DNA from 2 places in the Lentibacillus halophilus genome. Region 1 is predicted to be linked to the other one. Evidence: a T-box and tRNA genes for the amino acid it is inferred to sense, from the RefSeq annotation. Region 1 holds a T-box; the other holds one or more tRNA genes.
What was found. A T-box is a leader RNA that pairs with one kind of tRNA and senses whether it is charged. The one in region 1 lies ahead of tyrS (tyrosine--tRNA ligase), so its partner is inferred to be a tRNA-Tyr.

Region 1 (10,334 bases):
TTTATAGATGAACTGCAGGCGTATGCCAAACGCTGAACCGACTAATCGTTTTGCAATAAAAAGATTCACGGAATGACGACATCTGTCCCTCAAATATGACAGATGTCGTTTTTATGGTGAAAAGGCCATGAATACGGGGTTCAGTCTTTAAATTTTTTGTGTTTTACGGTAATATAGCGTATCATATTAGCAAAAGGAATCGAAATGGTAAACTGGCTAGGAGGAAAATCATGACTGTAACGATATACGATGTGGCAAGAGAAGCGAACGTATCTATGGCAACGGTTTCGCGAGTTGTCAATGGAAACCCGAACGTTAAACCGGTGACACGCAAAAAAGTTCTAACAACGATACAAGAGCTTGGCTATCGCCCGAATGCGGTGGCCCGCGGATTGGCGAGCAAAAAAACAACAACGGTCGGCGCCATTATCCCGGATATTTCCAGCATCTTTTTTGCTGAATTGGCACGTGGCATTGAAGATATTGCGACAATGTATAAATACAATATTATACTGAGTAATTCTGATCAAAATAAAGATAAAGAATTGCACTTGATCAATGCTATGTTGGAAAAGCAGGTGGACGGTATTTTATTTATGGGCGGTGATATATCAGAAGATCATGTGGAGCAGTTTCAAAGTTCATCGGTGCCGGTTGTTCTAGCAGCCACATACGACGAAACAAACAAAATTCCATCGGTGAACATCGACTATGAAGCTGCCGCATTTGAAGCAACAATGTATTTGCTGACCAAAGGAAATGATCGGGTTGCCTTTATTTCAGGTGTTGATGATACGTTGATTAATAGACAAAAATACAATGGCTATATGAGGGCGTTGGAGGAACAATCCATCTCTCCTGATGATGCATATATTCTCAAAGGTGACTATTCCTATGATTCAGGAATGGAAGCGGCAGAACAGCTTTTAACGAAAGAAGATCCGCCTGCTGCTGTATTTGTAGCATCCGATGAAATGGCACTGGGCGTTATTCATGGGGCACAGGATAAAGGCTATTGCGTGCCGAATGACCTTGAAGTTGTTGGGTTTGACAATACAAGACTGGCAACGATGGTCCGTCCAACGTTATCTACCATTGTCCAGCCAATGTATGATATTGGCGCTGTTGCCATGCGTCTGCTAACGAAATATATGAATAATGAAGAAGTCGAGGAGAATAAAGTCGTTCTTCCGCATCGGATTGTTGAAAGGGATTCAACAAACGAGTAAAAAGGCCGATATAAGAAAAGATGAAATGACCTTATGGCGGTTGCAACAGGTTATGGGTTGGAGAAATGCAAGGCAAGTGCCGGATAATGGAGAGCGACACTTGCCTTTCTACATGTTAATGGGGTTTTGTCGGGCGTATTTCATTGCACCTTGCATAATCTGCTCATTTTTTTCTGTTATTTCGGGTTCTCTTGGGATGTTTGGTACGATATGTTTTGAATCATGCCACATGTCTGGCAAAGTCACTGGTGATTCAGCTTGCCATTTCTTCAGCCACGGTTCCGGCAGCGCCCCTTGTTGAATGGTTCCCGTTTTCATGACATTCCAAATTTGAGCCCAAGTACGCGGTATGACTCGCCACATGTCGTACCCTCCCCCTCCGAGAGCTATCCAGCGTCCATTGCAGTATTCATGGGCTAATTCATGGGCAATCATCGGAATATGTTCAAATGTTGCGGTTGTAGCACATAAATGGGTGAGCGGATCGTATACATGAGCATCAGCCCCATTTTGTGTCAATATCACATCTGGTTTAAAAAACGCCGCCACATTTCGGAAGGCTGATTCGTAAACCGACAGAAAAGAATGATCTTCGGTGAAAGCATCAATGGGAATGTTGAATGAAAATCCATGCCCCTTTTTGATGCCGCGCTCATTAATACTTCCTGTTCCCGGAAATAGGTAGCGTCCGGTTTCATGGATGGAAAGCGTGCATACATTGGGATCATCATAGAAGGCTGATTGCACCCCATCACCATGATGAGCATCCGTATCCACATACAGCACTTTCAAATCATATTTTTCTCGAATGTATTGAATGGCAATGGCTCCGTCATTATAAATACAGAAACCGCTTGCTTTCTGTTTGAATCCGTGATGAAGACCACCGCCTAAATTCAATGCATGACACGATTCTCCTTGAAGAACTGTGTTCACAGCGGTCAATGTACCACCGACAAGATAACTGGATGCGTTATGCATATCGGAAAACATCGGCGTGTCCTCTGTTCCCAAACCGTATGCCATTCCTTGTTCCTCAGACAGTTGGCCAGTCCCTGCCTTTTTAACGGCATCAATGTATTCAGGTGTATGAAATAGCGCGATTTCATCGTCTGTTGCCTTTCGTGGTTCAATGATTTCTTGTGCTGTCAGTAAATCGCTAGCCTCCAGTAGATCCTTTGTCAAGGCGACCCGTTGTTGATTAAATGGATGATCTGAGTGAAAATGATACTTTATAAACTGATCTGTATAAATGAAAGCAGCAGTGCGGCATGTCATAGTTTGGGCTCCGCTATATTGTTCGGCCACATTAATTCGTAACCAGCATCACGCAAATCCTGTATTAACGGAACGGGGTTCATGGTTTGAACGCGAAAGACAAGTATTTTGTAATTAGGATCATCATTGAACGGGTACATGAGGACAGATGTTATATTTGTTTTGCGCTGTCCGAAAACGGCTGCCACTTCCGGTAGAATTCCGGGTTTGTGCGGAACTTTTACGTCGATCTGGGAACTTTGTACATTCGTTCCGGTTAATTGAATCATCGTATACAACATCTCTTTTTCTGTAACGATTCCTGTCAGCGTATCGTTGCTGACAACGGGGAGACAGGCAATGGCCTCATCATAGAAAACTTTGGCGATTTCTTCTACAAAATCCAATGGGTGGACGGTGATAACTGGTTGACTCATTATCGATTGCAGTTCATTTTTTAACAGGTGATGGTTGTTTTCCTCCATAAAAATAGATGGGGACGCCTCTTTAACATCACGGTCTGATACCAATCCGATCAATTGTTCATTATCATTAACTATAGGAATATGCCGGATATGATTTTCTCTTAACGTGTTTAAACCATCAGCTATTGTTGCTGTCGGGGGAAGCGTTATCACTTCTGTTTTCATAATCTTCTCAACGAGCATCTATAGAGCCTCCCTCATGTCATGGTATTGACTCCGTTGCAAAAATCGCAGTTCATCAAATTGGCTCACGGATGTTTCGGAAACGCGGGTGCCGATTCGAACCATCAAACAATTCGCCGGGTGAGAAATGATTTCCGGATCGTCGGTCGGTGCAGGAAGCAGACCGCCCGAGGCCATCATTTTTTCCATCACTTTCCGATAGTCCCATACACTCAGTCTCGTGCCATCAAGGTCCCAGTGCCAATAGTATTCGGTGGAAATAATGATATAGTTTTCCATGTATTCATCCATCATGGAGACGTCCAGCAGTCCTAAAGCTATCTTCGCACCTCGGTATTTAGGGATGACTTCTATGGCTCCCAATTCCATCAAATCTTCCATGTTGTATTCCGACCAACGTTCCATTGGATCAGGATGCAAATACGTAACATAACCTATGATGGTCCCCTCTGTTCTAGCAATAATAATCCTTCCTTCCGGGCAATCGGCGATGCTCTGGATGGCTTCAAATTGGTTGGGAGCCGGACGGAAAGCAACCAGATGTTCATGGAAATGGTACGTTCCTAATTCCGCTGATGAAAGTGGTCCTTCAATGACAATCGGACCATCAGGCGTATCGCGTATGTCGTAATGATATGTTTTCTCGTGCTTCAATGGTTCACCACCTTGTTTTTAACTGATCCTTCCTGTTTCTGGTTTCCATTATACAGAATAATAGTTTTATTTTTTAGTGTTGAAAAAATAAAAATGAAGAAAAAACGAAGAGGCATAGCGTTCCTCTTCGTTCATCAGTTGCTGTTTTAGTGCTAATCATTGGTCTCGTCATTATTTTTTTGACTGTCATCATTGTTATTCCCGTCTTTTTCATCATCGCCGCTTTTCTGTTCCTTACCAGGCTCAGAGACATTACCGGCAATGACGTCGTTGGATGTTTGTGATTCCAGCCCGAAATAATCAACGGCTTTAACACGGAACACCCCCTTTTGACCGGAAAACGTGAATGATGTTTCTGTTGTGTTACCAACAAGCTGAAAAGAATCGCCAGGCTTGCTGGCACGATAAATGCGATAACCGACAACGTCATTACTATTTGAATCCTGCCATGTCAGCTTGTTGCCGGAAATGGAAACGGAACCAGGTGCGGACGGGTTCTGACCATCATCCTCGATTGTTTTGCTGCTGACATCTGAGGGCGGTAGTCCAATCTTTTTCCAAGCATCTTGATTGGTGCTTGGATATAGCGCAGAAAGGTCATTGAGTTGGTCATACCCTTTCCTTTCCAGAAAATCGGGATTAAAGGTAATACCATCGCCTTCCACAAATTCATTAGGAGTATTGGCTCCGGCAATGACGGCTTTGCCATCCATCATGACAAAAGAGCCTCTCATCAGGCTGTCATCTTTCTCGGTTGGTACATATTTGGCATTAAATATATCAGTTTGGATCAATCCAGTTTCTTCACATAATTTGGATGGACGTTTCCCCGAAATGGCGCAGTAACTGCGGGAGACAATTCCACCCGGGCGTTCAAAGCTTTGATCAGGTGCCACCAGATCCGGATTGATATCCGATGCTGCATTGATCAATTTTGCCCACAGTTTTTCGTTTCTTTGGCTGTAACTTAATGAACACGAACGACATCGAATACTTTTTTCTTCGCTGTAGCCAGTCCAAACCCCCATGGAGACATTTGGATTCACTCCGACGAACCAAGCATCTTTATAATTTTGTGAGGTACCAGTTTTGCCGGCCCAATCAACACCATTATATTTTAGTTGTGATTGTAGATACGTCCCTGTTCCCCGGTCGATAACATCCCGCATGACATCCAACGTTAAGTACGCTGTCTGCGGTGAAAATACATCAACTGGATTTGGTTTATGCTCAAAAATGGTGTTGCCTTCCTGATCTGTTATCGTTTCAATGACATGCGCATCCACAAACTTTCCTTGGTTGGCAAAGGTTGCAAAGGCATTGACATTTTCTTCAACGGTAACGCCTGTATTTGTCCCCCCAATACTGAGCGACAGATGTTTGTATTCCTCATCACCAATGGTAGTAATCCCCATTGGATTCAGGAATTCATTGACCGGATCCTGATCTCTAATGCGATCATAGGTTTTCACCGCCGGGATGTTATATGAGTTGTAGAGAGCCTTTCTTGCTGGAACAATGCCGTGATAGCCACCGGCATAGTTTTGCGGTGTATAAGGCCCTGCTGATGTCGAATAGGTTGTCGGGATATCAGCAATCGGTGTTCCCGGTTGGACAATCCCTTTTTCAAATGCCGGTGCATAGGTGAGAATTGGCTTCATGGTACTTCCGTTTGATCGTTCACCCTGAAAGGCAAAATTGAAAGAACTGTTTTTATCAAAATTCCGTCCACCGACAAAGCTGATAATCCGACCGGTTTTATTTTCGATCAGAATACCGCCTGTCTGGATCTGCTGAGTGATTTTTTTTCGTTCGCCGGTTTCATCGTCCGTTATATACCCCGTCCAATCTGGGCCGTAATAATTATAGTTTTTAGCTGTTTTTTGAAAGGCGTCTTGCATATTTTGATTAATGGTTGTTTGAATGTCGTATCCATTTTGTCGAAGCGCCCGGTCAGCACGCGTGGCGTATTCTTCCATTAATTTATCATCATTCTTCAGATCCTGCATCGTATAACCATCATCTTTGGCCAATTTTTCCTGAATAATTTCTTTGGCACGCTTCTGTGCCAATTGGGTCAGGTATGGATACGCTTCAGCAGGTGTTGATGATTTTTCGGTAAAATCGTTTACAATGTCATAATTTCGTGCTTGGTTGTATTGTTTTTTCGTAATAAAGTCTGCATCATACATTCTTTTCAATACAGTATTCATCCGGTTGATTCCAGGCTGAATCCCTTTTTTGCTTTTTAGCCCGCCTTTGTTTTGAAAGGGTGTGTAGTAGGAAGGACTTTGCGGCAAACCAGCAAGATAAGCCGCTTGTGCCAGATTAATATCCGAAGCGTCTACACCGAATATGCCCTTTGCGGCAGTCTGAATGCCAGCAATATTGTCACCCGAAGCATTACGACCATAAGGAACAACATTTAAATAGGCTTCCAGGATGTCATCTTTGTCGAAGAAGCGCTCCAGGCGCATGGCAATTAAAATTTCTTTTGCTTTACGTTCAAAAGACACCTCGTTGGTCAGTATCTGATTTTTGACGAGCTGCTGGGTGATTGTGCTTCCACCTGATTGCGTTGAAGCACTTGTCACTTGTTGAACGAGGGCACGTACGATGGCTTTTGGCACCACGCCATCATGTTCGTAAAAATATTTATCTTCGGTGGCAATGACAGCATGTTGTAAAACGTCTGGCACTTGCTCCAGTGACGTTTCCTCACGGTACAAATCATTGCGTATATCCCCAATATATGTATTATCGGCAAAGTAAAGAGATGACGTTTCTTCATAGTTGTAAATGTTTTGTTCCATGCTGTCGTACGCCCGTACAGGTTCGTCTTTAACAAGGGATGCGAAATAGCCTGCACCGACACCGCCGACAAAAAATACACTTATAATTATAATCATTAGGAAAAATAAAATAATATTCCAAACGACATCATAACTAATGCGTGATGTTTGTTGAATTCGGCCTGATTGCCAGACGGATTGCGCTTTTTCTGTATAACGATGTGAACGAATTCTGTCCCATGTTGTTTGAAGTTTTTTTATATATTTTTGCCATGATTGCTTGATGTTCACTATAAAACCTCCCCTGAATCAAACCTATTATAGCATAGCAGCATCATCCGTTGTATATTAAGTTGCTGCAGAAATATTGCATTTATATGACAGATATGGTAAGAATGAATGGATAATAATAAATCATAAGCACTGAAAGATCGGAGTAGCTGTGCAAATCCCTTTTCAGAGAGCTGACGGGTGGTGGAAGTCAGTATATATTTGCAAGTGAATTACAATCTGGAGCTTTTCTTTTTTAGGAATAGGTATATATCTCGTTTGTTTGATTATGCCTTGTCCTTGAGAAGACGGCGTCAACACCGTTATGAATCCTGAAGTGGCACAACGATTCATGTGCAACAAGGGTGGTACCGCGAGTACAATACTCGTCCCTTAGCTTATGCAAGGGGCGTTTTTTTATTTTCGGTGAAGTGAAATGATGCGAGATTTGACAAAGTGGAGGTATAAAAATGGATATTCTACATGACCTTGAAGAACGTGGGCTTGTTCAACAGACAACAGACAGAGAAGCTTTAAGAACCCATTTAAACGAGAATCAGGTAACCTTGTACTGTGGATTTGATCCGACGGGCGACAGTTTGCATATTGGCCATTTGTTACCGATTATTATGCTGAAACGCTTCCAACGGGCCGGCCACAAGCCAATTGCTTTAATTGGTGGGGGAACGGGAATGATAGGCGATCCGAGCGGCCGGTCATCCGAGCGTTCTTTGAATGAAGCATCGGTAGTACTTAGGTATTCGGAAAACATTAAGCAGCAACTGGGCCGATTGCTTAACTTTGACAGTGGGACCAATGCAGCACGTGCTCGGAATAATCATGACTGGCTCAGCAATATGACGATTATTGATTTTCTCCGTGACGCGGGTAAACACTTTGGCATTAATTATATGCTAGGCAAAGAATCGGTGTCAGCCCGAATTGAAGAAGGGATTTCGTATACCGAATTCAGCTACATGATTCTCCAGTCGCTTGATTATCTGAAATTGTACCAAGAAGAAAACTGCAGCCTGCAAATTGGTGGCAGTGATCAATGGGGCAATATTACAGCTGGCATGGAACTGATCCGTCGTTCCCGGGAATCGGAAGAAGAAGACGCGGATGTATTTGGGTTGACCGTCCCGCTGATTACCAAAGCGGATGGCAGTAAATTTGGCAAGACAGCAGGCGGGGCCATTTGGCTTGATCCGCAAAAAACAACACCATATGAATTTTACCAGTTTTGGATCAATACGGATGACCGTGATGTCATGAAGTTTTTGCATTATTTTACATTCGTGGAGCAGGATGAATTGGATGAATTGCAGAAGGAACTGGACAACCGTCCGGAACAACGGTTAGCACAAAAACGGCTGGCTGAAGAAATGACCATAATGGTCCATAGTGATGAAGATATGCACCAAGCCCAAAAAATAACCGATTCTTTGTTCAGTGGTAATTTAAAAGATTTATCTGTGGATGATATTCAGCAAGGGTTCAAGGATGTACCGACCTATGACATGGCGAAGGAGGATATCGGTTTGATTGATTTGCTTGTAAATGCGTCCATTGCCTCATCTAAACGCCAGGCACGGGAAGATATCCAAAATGGAGCCATCTACATTAACGGCGAACGACGGCAGGATTTACAATATGTTGTGGGCGACTCCGACCGCATTGGAGGCCAATTTTCGATTATCCGGCGTGGCAAGAAAAAATACTTTTTAGTCCATTTCATCTAGAGCAACAACAGGATGCCTGAATTGGTTTCGAAAATAAAAACCCTGAACCTTCTTCGGAAAGGTTTCAGGGTTTTTATTTACTGAATTTGTTACATTAACGAGAGTAGAATTCAACGATAAGCGCTTCGTTAATTTCGGCAGGAAGCTCGGAACGTTCAGGATAACGGGTATAGCTCCCTTCCTTTTTATCCTCATCAAATGTCAGATAGTCCGGTACAAAGTTATTCACTTCGATGGCTTCATCAACGATGTCCAAGTTTTGAGAACGTTCACGAAGACTGATGACCTGACCAGGTTTTGTGCTGTAGGATGGGATATCAACACGTCCGCCATCCACTTTAATATGGCCATGGTTTACCATTTGGCGTGCCTGACGGCGTGTACGGGCAAGGCCAAGACGGTATACAAGGTTGTCCAGGCGGGATTCAAGGAGAATCATGAAATTTTCGCCATGAACACCTTTCATTTTTCCGGCTTTCATAAACAGGCTGAGGAATTGACGTTCATTCAGCCCATACATGAAGCGAAGTTTTTGTTTTTCTTGCAGTTGCAACCCATATTCAGACATTTTTTTGCGCTGATTAGGTCCATGCTCACCTGGAGCATAAGGGCGTTTTTCAAGTTCTTTGCCGGTTCCGGTTAATGAAATGCCGAGGCGGCGGGATTTTTTCCAGTCAGATCCCTTAATTGGTGCCATAGGACATTTCCTCCTTTGTTATTGGTTTATTTGCATAAAATAAACGACCGTGTTCCTGATCATTGTCCATTTTGTTTTCATGTACCATCGCTCCAGCAGCAGAGAGTTACGTGATACACCTCTTTCATAAATGGATTGATTCCGTATGTTATGCAGTGTCTGAGTCGTTTTTTGTTCCGTTTGCCATAGTTTATTTGCAAGAGGAACAAAATGGGGGCAATGCCGGTTCACATAGGCTACTTTTTTATTTTACACAACCAATAGTATATAACCTATAAATCGGGAAGTCAACCATTGTACTTTCTTTTTCGATTCCGCTATTCAAAGGTTCTGTATGGGCACTTTTAACAGAATGTCTTTACAATGAAAGCCGGTCAATAAAGTAAGGTGTTCTATTTTTCTGTGATAAATTGTTTTAACTCCGCTGTAAATGTCTCCAGATAAAATTGATCAGTTTCGTCAAAGCGATTGATGTTCGGACTGTCGATATCAAGAACACCAAAGATCTGACCATTCATAAAAAGTGGTACAACTATTTCCGACTGGCTGGCACTGTCACAGGCGATATGGCCGGGAAATGCTGCAACATCAGGAACCCTTTTTGTCACCTGTTCCTTAATGGCCGTGCCACAGACACCTTTTCCATAAGCGATCCGTATACATGCTGGAAGTCCCTGGAATGGGCCGAGAACCAATTCGCTGTCATGGTCATTCCAGATATAGAATCCGACCCAATTCACTTCATCAAGAAATTGGTTTAACAGTGCAGAGGCGTTCGATAACAAAGCAATTGTATCTGTTTCATCTTCGGATAGTGCCTGTAATTGGTTGATAAGACGTTTGTAATCGTTTGTTCGGTCACCTGAGTAAGAATCCCTTTGAAACATAATCATTTCCTTTCTAGTACCCATATCGTTTTATTGTTCGACAGGAAGATGATAATTGTCGAGCGATTATGGGAGGATTTTTGCTTATTTCGTCGTAAGAAGCAGGTAAGGAGTTGAATAGGCATGAAAAAGAATCCA
Region 2 (10,334 bases), 370 kb from region 1:
AACAGGCGTGCTGCCAAGTATCAATCAAGTTGAATTACACCCTTTCTTTAATCAAAGAGAACAGAGGACATGGCATGAACAACATGGTGTTGTAACAGAATCATGGAGTCCTTTAGCCCGGACGAATAACATATTTAATAACAAAACCATTAACGATATTGCGGCCAAACACAGCAAGTCCGCTTCACAAATTATTTTGCGCTGGCACTTTCAGCATGGTGCTGTTGCCATCCCGAAATCAGCATCAATCAGCCGGCAATTGGAAAACATCGCTATTTTTGACTTTGTGTTGGATGATGTTGATATGACGGCATTGGACAAATTGACACGTGAAGATGGCCGCATGAATGACCAAAATCCAGCTGTGTACGAAGAGTTTTAAGCCAATGGATTCAAACAAACTGTTCCACCTTTACATGATATTCGGCATTTAAGCCAGACTATGAGTAAAGGAGGAATAAGATGAGTACTGATAAAGGCAAGAAGAAAAAAAATAAAAGCAAAGAAGAATTAAATGATATGAAAGGCGGTAAAGAACGACACCGCCGGAATCGTTCTTAACTCAGGGCAAGTGTTTAGTAGAACCTGTTTCATTGTAATATGCTCACCTAAAAAGGTGGGCATATTACCTCAAAAGGCTTTAATTATTTATTATCGGTCCCATCTTCTTCTTCGTTCTCATTGGCTTTCTGGAATAAAGCTTCCGGAATCATTTCGAAACCCTCAATCACCGTGTTTTCTTCCACTTCAATCATTAAACAGCGTTTCCCATTCCATTCAACTTGACGTACATAGCTTAAGTCTTGCGGACCAATGGAGATATCCGCTACTTTTGTCTTTATTTTAATCGACTTGGAAGAATATTTTGGGACAATGTTACTTGCTTTTAACTCATACGACTCATCATCAATCACTGTTTTAAATGCTGACTCCACTTTTTCTGTATTGACATCTTCTACGCCACTCACTTTTAAAACATTTTCTACATCTTTGTAGTCTAATTTCGCTACATCATCTTCCTCTTCATTTTCTTCCACAGCCCGATGAATCTCTTCATAGACATTTGAAAGTGTTGATGTATTAATTTGGTCACCCGCTACCTTTTTGACAACTTCCTCAAAAACAAGCTTATCCTCTTCGGCAGTTACGACCTCTTCCGCATTTAAGACGTCTTCTATGAAATGATAATTCGGTTCATTCGCTTTCCCTGCCGAATAAAGTACGTGATTAACATCCGTAGCATTATCCGTAAAACTGGGAAATAGAAATCCTGATATAGGAGCCTTCAGGTTAATAATGGGATCTACGACGACATTATATTTGAACTCCTTTTCAACATAATCAAACAGTAATTCCTTTTTCGGATCTTGTGTTTTATTCATGCTACATAAAATAAAGGGATGGGAATAAACCGTGTCGCGCTCATTTTCTTCCGCCTCTTCATTTCGTTTCATTGGTTTCATATATTCCCCTCGTATAAAGGTTACAACAACATCCATTTCATATTGCTTGTCTTTCAGCATTTTCTCGACCAGTTGAAGCATATGACGCTTCCATTCTTCCGTATCATTACTTAAGAGACCGTGGTGGAGAATGAGCTGACTGTTATTTTCCACATCGCTTTGGAACTTCAATTCAAATAACTTTTGATCCAACTGGCCTGATAGTACTTTTTTAAAGTTGTCTAAAAATAACTCTTTCTGTTCATCTTCCAGCAAATCAAATGATGAACTTTCCTGGTGATAAATGTCACTCGATTCTTTCATAATGTACACATTAAATATTTCGCTAATTTTTAATAAGTCATTATTCACTTTGAATTGTTTTCGAAAGTGTGCGATATCATTTTTGTTCAATAGTGTTCACTCCTAAGCTAGTGATCAATATATATTGCAGAAGTACGCTGATGTTTGTTATGTGAAATTCTATTATATACTCCTGGACAAAGATAAGTCGATACAATTCCAACAATAATTCCAGCTATGACGTCTGTTGGATAATGATGCCCCACGTACAATCTGAATTGCTTTTCTGTTTTTCGCGGGTTTAGTTGGTGTTCCCGTCGGTTTATCCCCATAAAAAAGCACTTCCTTCGTGGGAAGCGCGGGTGGTTAAACGACTAGCCTCCTGACGTCTACCCATAATTGAACGTAAAAAAGACGGTATCTAGTCGCCTAAATACCGTCAGTAAGCCTTTATATCGATACCGGTGGTGGGGCTCGAACCCACACTCCCGTAGGAACACGATTTTGAGTCGTGCGCGTCTGCCAATTCCGCCACACCGGCATATGGGTCAATTCATGGAGGCGGTAACCGGATTCGAACCGGTGATAGAGGTTTTGCAGACCTCTGCCTTACCACTTGGCTATACCGCCAAAAGGGAAATAAAAGAAAAAATGGAGCGGAAGACGGGATTCGAACCCGCGACCCCCACCTTGGCAAGGTGGTGTTCTACCACTGAACTACTTCCGCATATAATGGCTGGGCTAGCTGGATTCGAACCAGCGAATCACGGGATCAAAACCCGATGCCTTACCGCTTGGCTATAGCCCAATATTATAAAGTGAAGGGGCGACCGGTGGGGATCGAACCCACGAATGCCGGAGCCACAATCCGGTGCGTTAACCACTTCGCCACGACCGCCATAATGTATATTATGGCAGGGGTAGCAGGAGTCGAACCCGCATCAAAGGTTTTGGAGACCTTCGTTTTGCCATTAAACTATACCCCTATTAAATATATGGTGGAGGGGGAGGGACTCGAACCCCCGAACCCTGAGGGAGCGGATTTACAGTCCGCCGCGTTTGGCCAACTTCGCTACCCCTCCATACTGATTAAGAAGGTGGCTCGAGACGGAATCGAACCGCCGACACACGGATTTTCAGTCCGTTGCTCTACCGACTGAGCTATCGAGCCGCAAACAACAATTTTATGTAATAATAATTATTTAAATGGCGGTCCGGACGGGACTCGAACCCGCGACCTCCTGCGTGACAGGCAGGCATTCTAACCAACTGAACTACCGGACCAGTTTGAATAACTTTGGTTGCGGGGGCAAGATTTGAACTTGCGACCTTCGGGTTATGAGCCCGACGAGCTTCCAGACTGCTCCACCCCGCGATGTATGAACTATGGTGGAGGATGCAGGTCTCGAACCTGCGACCCCTTGCTTGTAAGGCAAGTGCTCTCCCAGCTGAGCTAATCCTCCGATGCACGATAAGTGCAAATGTTACAAGACTTATGCCTTCATCTAAAACATTTAAGTGAAAGATGACCCGTACGGGATTCGAACCCGTGTTACCGCCGTGAAAGGGCGGTGTCTTAACCACTTGACCAACGGGCCATAATTAAATTGTAATGGCGGAGAGCGAGGGATTCGAACCCTCGAGACCGTGATAACGGCCTACACGATTTCCAATCGTGCTCCTTCAACCACTCGGACAGCTCTCCATGGCTCCACAGGCAGGATTCGAACCTGCGACCGATCGGTTAACAGCCGATAGCTCTACCGCTGAGCTACTGTGGAATAATCCAAATGGTATCGCCTGGCGGCGTCCTACTCTCGCGGGGGCAAAGCCCCAACTACCATCGGCGCTGGAGAGCTTAACGGCTGTGTTCGGCATGGGAACAGGTGTGTCCTCTCCGCTAATACCGCCAGACCTAAGTTGTGACAATCAACGATAATGGATGCCCAAACCCGATATTTATCAAGGCCAAGGATCATTATAGCCGTTATCGTCGAAAAATGCAAGGGTTTTTTTCAATTGCACCCTGAAAACGGAATAAGAACATTAGGCCATTCCAATGTGAAATGTGTGGTTAAGTCCTCGATCGATTAGTATCCGTCAGCTTCACGTGTTGCCACGCTTCCACCCCGGACCTATCTACCTCCTCGTCTTGGAGGGATCTTACTCACTGAACGTGATGGGAAGTTTCATCTTGAGGGGGGCTTCATGCTTAGATGCTTTCAGCACTTATCCTGACCACACGTAGCCACCCAGCCGTGCTCCTGGCGGAACAACTGGTGCACCAGCGGTGTGTCCATCCCGGTCCTCTCGTACTAAGGACAGCGCCTCTCAAACTTCCAGCGCCCACGACGGATAGGGACCGAACTGTCTCACGACGTTCTGAACCCAGCTCGCGTACCGCTTTAATGGGCGAACAGCCCAACCCTTGGGACCGACTACAGCCCCAGGATGCGATGAGCCGACATCGAGGTGCCAAACCTCCCCGTCGATGTGAACTCTTGGGGGAGATAAGCCTGTTATCCCCGGGGTAGCTTTTATCCGTTGAGCGATGGCCCTTCCATGCGGAACCACCGGATCACTAAGCCCGACTTTCGTCCCTGCTCGACGTGTCAGTCTCGCAGTCAAGCTCCCTTATGCCTTTGCACGCTGTGAATGATTTCCAACCATTCGGAGGGAACCTTTGGGCGCCTCCGTTACCTTTTGGGAGGCGACCGCCCCAGTCAAACTGCCTGCCTGACACTGTCTCCGGACCGGATCACGGCCCTGGGTTAGAATGTTCGTACAGCCGGGGTGGTATCCCACGGATGCCTCCACGTAAGCTGGCGCTCACGCTTCGACGGCTCCCACCTATCCTGTACAAGCTGCACCAACATTCAATATCAAGATGCAGTAAAGCTCCACGGGGTCTTTCCGTCCTGTCGCGGGTAATGCGCATCTTCACGCATAGTATAATTTCACCGGGTCTCTCGTTGAGACAGTGCCCAAGTCGTTGCACCTTTCGTGCGGGTCGGAACTTACCCGACAAGGAATTTCGCTACCTTAGGACCGTTATAGTTACGGCCGCCGTTTACTGGGGCTTCGGTTCAACGCTTCGCGCGCCGAGCGCGCTAACGCATCCCCTTAACCTTCCAGCACCGGGCAGGTGTCAGTCCCTATACATCGCCTTTCGGCTTTGCAGAGACCTGTGTTTTTGGTAAACAGTCGCTTGGGCCTGGTCACTGCGGCTCACGTAAGTGAGCACCCCTTCTCCCGAGGTTACGGGGTCATTTTGCCGAGTTCCTTAACGAGAGGTCTCCCGAACACCTTCGGATACTCTCCGTGCCTACCTGTGTCGGTTTGCGGTACGGGCACCTGTGAACTCACTAGAGGCTTTTCTCGGCAGTGTGAAATCCGGAACTTCGGTACTTGATTTCCCTCCCCGTCACAGCTCAGGATGCGTTGAGCGGATTTGCCTGCCCAACACCCTTGCTGCTTGGACGCACACATCCATCGGTGCGCTTTCCGTATCCTTCTGCGTCCCCCCATCGTTCCAACGCTCACGAGGTGGTACAGGATTATCGACCTGTTAGCCATCGCCTACGCCTTTCGGCCTCGGCTTAGGTCCCGACTTACCCTGAGCGGACGAACCTTCCTCAGGAACCCTTAGGCATTCGGTGAAAGAGATTCTCACTCTTTTTTCGCTACTCATACCGGCATTCTCACTTCCAGACGCTCCACCGGTCCTCACGGTCCGACTTCGCAGCACCCGGAACGCTCTCCTACCATTGTTCGCATGAACAATCCGCAGCTTCGGTGATACGTTTAGCCCCGCTACATTATCGGCGCAGCGTCACTCGACCAGTGAGCTATTACGCACTCTTTAAATGATGGCTGCTTCTAAGCCAACATACTGGTTGTCCGGGCAACGCCACATCCTTTTCCACTTAACGTATACTTGGGGACCTTAGCTGGCGGTCTGGGCTGTTTCCCTCTCGACCATGAACCTTATCACCCATGGTCTGACTCCCAAGGTGTTACGTTGCCGGCATTCGGAGTTTGACTGAATTCGGTAACCCGATGAGGGCCCCTCGTTCAATCAGTGCTCTACCTCCGGAACGCATGCCTTGAGGCTAGCCCTAAAGCTATTTCGGAGAGAACCAGCTATCTCCGTGTTCGATTGGCATTTCACCTCTACCCACACCTCATCCCCGCATTTTTCAACATACGTGGGTTCGGGCCTCCTGTCAGTGTTACCTGACCTTCACCCTGGACATGGGTAGATCACACGGTTTCGGGTCTGCGCCCGTATACTTATGCGCCCTGCTTCAGACTCGCTTTCGCTACGGCTCCGTGTTGGCCACTTAACCTTGCATACGAACGCAACTCGCCGGTCCATTCTACAAAAGGTACGCCGTCACCCATTAACGGGCTCCGACTACTTGTAGGCACACGGTTTCAGGGTCTTTTTCACTCCCCTTCCGGGGTGCTTTTCACCTTTCCCTCACGGTACTGGTTCACTATCGGTCACCGGGGAGTATTTAGCCTTGGGAGATGGTCCTCCCAGATTCCGACGGAATTTCTCGTGTTCCGCCGTACTCAGGATCCACTCCGGAGGAAATGGCTTGTCGACTACAGGGCTCTTACCTTCTCCGGCCGGTCATTCCAGACCGTTTCGTCTAAGTCATTTCTTGATGACTCCCATGGAGTGTCCTATCAACCCCGGAAAGCTATCTTTCCGGTTTGGGCTGGTTCCGTTTCGCTCGCCGCTACTCGGGAAATCGCGTTTGCTTTCTTTTCCTCCGGGTACTGAGATGTTTCAGTTCCCCGGGTGTGCCGTGCGCATCCTATGAATTCAGATACGCATGCTGTCCCATTACGGACAGCGGGTTCCCCCATTCGGAAATCCCCGGATCAACGTCTGCTTACGACTCCCCAGGGCATATCGGTGTTGGTCCCGTCCTTCATCGGCTCCCGGTGCCAAGGCATCCACCGTGCGCCCTTGGTCACTTAACCATCGTTTCATTATTAATCATTGAAATGGATGGCTCTTATTCCGTTTTCAAGGTGCAACAACCACCAAAGGTGGCTGATTCATGAGGGTTGCTCCCTCAAAACTGAACCAAACAGCCATGTATGACATCCGTTTTCTCATTCGTCCTTAGAAAGGAGGTGATCCAGCCGCACCTTCCGATACGGCTACCTTGTTACGACTTCACCCCAATCATTGGCCCCACCTTCGGCGGCTGGCTCCAAAATGGTTGCCTCACCGACTTCGGGTGTTGCCAACTCTCGTGGTGTGACGGGCGGTGTGTACAAGGCCCGGGAACGTATTCACCGCGGCATTCTGATCCGCGATTACTAGCGATTCCGGCTTCATACAGGCGAGTTGCAGCCTGCAATCCGAACTGGGAATGGTTTTGTGGGATTGGCTATCACGTCGCCGCTTCGCGTCCCTTTGTTCCATCCATTGTAGCACGTGTGTAGCCCAGGTCATAAGGGGCATGATGATTTGACGTCATCCCCGCCTTCCTCCGGTTTGTCACCGGCAGTCACCTTAGAGTGCCCAACTTAATGCTGGCAACTAAGATTAAGGGTTGCGCTCGTTACGGGACTTAACCCAACATCTCACGACACGAGCTGACGACAACCATGCACCACCTGTCACTCTGTCCCCGAAGGGAACACGGCATCTCTGCCGCTGTCAGAGGATGTCAAGACCTGGTAAGGTTCTTCGCGTTGCTTCGAATTAAACCACATGCTCCACCGCTTGTGCGGGCCCCCGTCAATTCTTTTGAGTTTCAGCCTTGCGGCCGTACTCCCCAGGCGGAGTGCTTAATGCGTTAACTTCAGCACAAAGGGGCGGAAACCCCCTAACACCTAGCACTCAACGTTTACGGCGTGGACTACCAGGGTATCTAATCCTGTTCGCTACCCACGCTTTCGCGCCTCAGCGTCAGTAACAGACCAGAGAGTCGCCTTCGCCACTGGTGTTCCTCCACATCTCTACGCATTTCACCGCTACACGTGGAATTCCACTCTCCTCTTCTGTACTCAAGTCTCCCAGTTTCCAATGACCGCTCGCGGTTGAGCCGCGAGATGTCACATCAGACTTAAAAGACCGCCTGCGCGCCCTTTACGCCCAATAATTCCGGACAACGCTCGCCCCCTACGTATTACCGCGGCTGCTGGCACGTAGTTTGCCGGGGCTTTCTGGTCAGGTACCGTCAAACCATGGCCCTGTTCGAACCACGCCTGTTCTTCCCTGACAACAGAGTTTTACGATCCGAAGACCTTCATCACTCACGCGGCGTTGCTCCGTCAGACTTTCGTCCATTGCGGAAGATTCCCTACTGCTGCCTCCCGTAGGAGTCTGGGCCGTGTCTCAGTCCCAGTGTGGCCGATCACCCTCTCAGGTCGGCTACGCATCGTCGCCTTGGTGAGCTCTTACCTCACCAACTAACTAATGCGCCGCGGGCCCATCCGTAAGTGACAGCACAAAGGCCGTCTTTCAGCCCTCCCCCATGCGGGGAAAGGCATTATCCGGTATTAGCTCACGTTTCCGCAAGTTATCCCGGTCTTTCGGGCAGGTTGCCCACGTGTTACTCACCCGTCCGCCGCTCGTTCCACAGACGCACGCCCCGAAGGGCGATTGTCTGCTTCCCGCGCTCGACTTGCATGTATTAGGCACGCCGCCAGCGTTCGTCCTGAGCCAAGATCAAACTCTCCAAAAAAGTTTGGAATACGACTGACACCGATCAGCCGTTCATTGGCTTCGCTTATTTTGTGGATTTCAAGGGGTAAGCCATCCAGCTGATATACACATCAGCATTCCGACTTCCTGCCTATGACATCCATCTGTCATACTGGCTGTTTTGTTCAGTTTTCAAGGAGCAACGAATGTTTATTTCCTGCCGCCTCTCAAATGGCGACTAAGGAAGTGTACCATCTTCCAAGATTAAAGTCAATAACTTTTTTGTACTTTTTTCGGAAAGAAGTGTGCATCGCCTTTAAAGCGACGCTCACTAATATAACATGGCTCCCTCAATTAAACAAGGGATAATTTTAAATGAATTTTTGTCGGTTCAATTCAAAAGGAATTTTTGCGACAAGATTTAATATACCATGCGTAAAATCATGCGTCAATAACTTTTTTATCGCAAGCACGGTATAGCGAAAAGTGGCCATTCAATACAATATACAGTTGCCATTTATGCTCGGATCACATACGTTTCCAATCATTCATATCTTCACGTTATCCGATATTTTCGCTTGTATACATCGGCAACCTTTGTTTTCCCTTTTTCTGTTTTTAATATATTCTTTTTCGTTAGATAAGACAATATTGCGGTCAAATTCATGGCGTACGGAGCGATTTCCGGATGAGTCTTAAGTTCATCATAAGCCCATGCATCATTTTTTTCATTAATGATATCCAAAAGATGCTTCGCGGAAACCGTTGCTCTTTTACTGATCGCCACATCGGAAGCCAGGATCATCAACTGTATACGCTTCGCAATCGATTCATCGCTTTCCATCAACTCGTCATACAATTTATATATTTCCGGATCGATCCGTTTCACCTGATTCCACAACGTCACTTCCGGATAGTATCCGTTTTCCACCACGGCAAGTCTTGCTAAATAGTGTAGAGTGTGCACCATTCTAATGAAAGCATCCTTATATTGTTCAGATGCATAAAGATCTTTGCCCTCATTGAAGCTTCTTAACAACTTACCAAACTCCATTGTTTTACGTAAATCTCTCTTTTCATATGGAAAACATCTTAGTCGATTTTTTAATGCTTTTATATGATCATCCCGATCGAACACTACCGTGCCAGCAAAAATCCATTCAATTACTTTACGGTTGATGTTTGTATCAATCCATTTATTCAGTGAAAGTTCTGAAATAGTAAACGTGGCCGCTATCTTATCATGCCATTCATAATGTCTTTCATGCCAGTCTTTATCCGGCGTTTTGACAATAACAAGTATGATAACATCAAAATTAGCGGTAATCGGACTGTACGGTTTTGTTTTTTCTATTAAAATAACCCCTAATGTATCGACATGGTTTACGTATTCTTCGTATATCGGTTTGAATAACTTTTCCATTGCTTGATCCTCCATAAACGTGAATACTGTCTATTTCGTTATGATGATGTAAAATCCTTTTTTCCGGATCAAAAAATCCTTTAAAATATGCTATACTACCTTATGAAGGACGTTAAGGAGGTCATAGCAATGGCTGGCAAACTGGCTTATACCAGTAAAATAAACAAAATCCGCTCATTTGCTCTTATTCTGATTTTTGTCGGATTTGCTGTTATGTATGGAGGGATCCTGGCTAAAAAAATCGAATGGCTGATGCTCGCATTATTTTTGCTGGGACTTATGTTCATTTTATTAAGTTGCGTGATTTATTTGTGGATCGGCATGCTATCCACCAGGGCTGTTCCCATTGTATGTCCGAGCTGTGAGAAGCGAACAAAAATGCTCGGTCGTGTTGATGCGTGCATGCATTGCAAACAACCGCTAACCCTTGATAAAGATTTGGAAGGAAAAATATTTGATGAACGATACAACAACCGAAAGTTTCGTAGACAAG

Region 2: it has a tRNA-Tyr gene. The T-box ahead of tyrS (tyrosine--tRNA ligase) is inferred to sense a tRNA for this amino acid. The anticodon was not compared.

Annotation. Positions count from the first base shown of each region.
Region 1 covers NZ_AP043750.1:1,876,099-1,886,432, forward strand. The annotation lists gene ACZ5Q7_RS09190 (bifunctional 3-deoxy-7-phosphoheptulonate synthase/chorismate mutase) at 1-36, shown strand, start outside; gene ccpA (catabolite control protein A) at 231-1,229, shown strand; gene ACZ5Q7_RS09200 (acetoin utilization protein AcuC) at 1,338-2,507, opposite strand; gene ACZ5Q7_RS09205 (acetoin utilization AcuB family protein) at 2,504-3,154, opposite strand; gene ACZ5Q7_RS09210 (GNAT family N-acetyltransferase) at 3,155-3,808, opposite strand; gene ACZ5Q7_RS09215 (transglycosylase domain-containing protein) at 3,961-6,891, opposite strand; T-box leader at 7,015-7,267, shown strand; gene tyrS (tyrosine--tRNA ligase) at 7,341-8,612, shown strand; gene rpsD (30S ribosomal protein S4) at 8,707-9,309, opposite strand; gene ACZ5Q7_RS09230 (GAF domain-containing protein) at 9,702-10,196, opposite strand; gene refZ (forespore capture DNA-binding protein RefZ) at 10,320-10,334, shown strand, end outside.
Region 2 covers NZ_AP043750.1:1,507,913-1,518,246, reverse strand. The annotation lists gene ACZ5Q7_RS07435 (aldo/keto reductase) at 1-382, shown strand, start outside; gene ACZ5Q7_RS07430 (DUF4317 domain-containing protein) at 645-1,856, opposite strand; gene ACZ5Q7_RS07425 (phosphatase PAP2 family protein) at 1,874-2,077, opposite strand; tRNA gene ACZ5Q7_RS07420 (tRNA-Leu) at 2,205-2,286, opposite strand; tRNA gene ACZ5Q7_RS07415 (tRNA-Cys) at 2,302-2,375, opposite strand; tRNA gene ACZ5Q7_RS07410 (tRNA-Gly) at 2,398-2,472, opposite strand; tRNA gene ACZ5Q7_RS07405 (tRNA-Gln) at 2,479-2,553, opposite strand; tRNA gene ACZ5Q7_RS07400 (tRNA-His) at 2,571-2,643, opposite strand; tRNA gene ACZ5Q7_RS07395 (tRNA-Trp) at 2,658-2,731, opposite strand; tRNA gene ACZ5Q7_RS07390 (tRNA-Tyr) at 2,742-2,827, opposite strand; tRNA gene ACZ5Q7_RS07385 (tRNA-Phe) at 2,844-2,916, opposite strand; tRNA gene ACZ5Q7_RS07380 (tRNA-Asp) at 2,953-3,029, opposite strand; tRNA gene ACZ5Q7_RS07375 (tRNA-Met) at 3,044-3,120, opposite strand; tRNA gene ACZ5Q7_RS07370 (tRNA-Val) at 3,133-3,208, opposite strand; tRNA gene ACZ5Q7_RS07365 (tRNA-Glu) at 3,272-3,343, opposite strand; tRNA gene ACZ5Q7_RS07360 (tRNA-Ser) at 3,359-3,450, opposite strand; tRNA gene ACZ5Q7_RS07355 (tRNA-Asn) at 3,452-3,526, opposite strand; rRNA gene rrf (5S ribosomal RNA) at 3,544-3,659, opposite strand; rRNA gene ACZ5Q7_RS07345 (23S ribosomal RNA) at 3,816-6,740, opposite strand; rRNA gene ACZ5Q7_RS07340 (16S ribosomal RNA) at 6,890-8,458, opposite strand; gene ACZ5Q7_RS07335 (nucleotidyltransferase-like protein) at 8,975-9,841, opposite strand; gene ACZ5Q7_RS07330 (DUF2614 family zinc ribbon-containing protein) at 9,971-10,334, shown strand, end outside.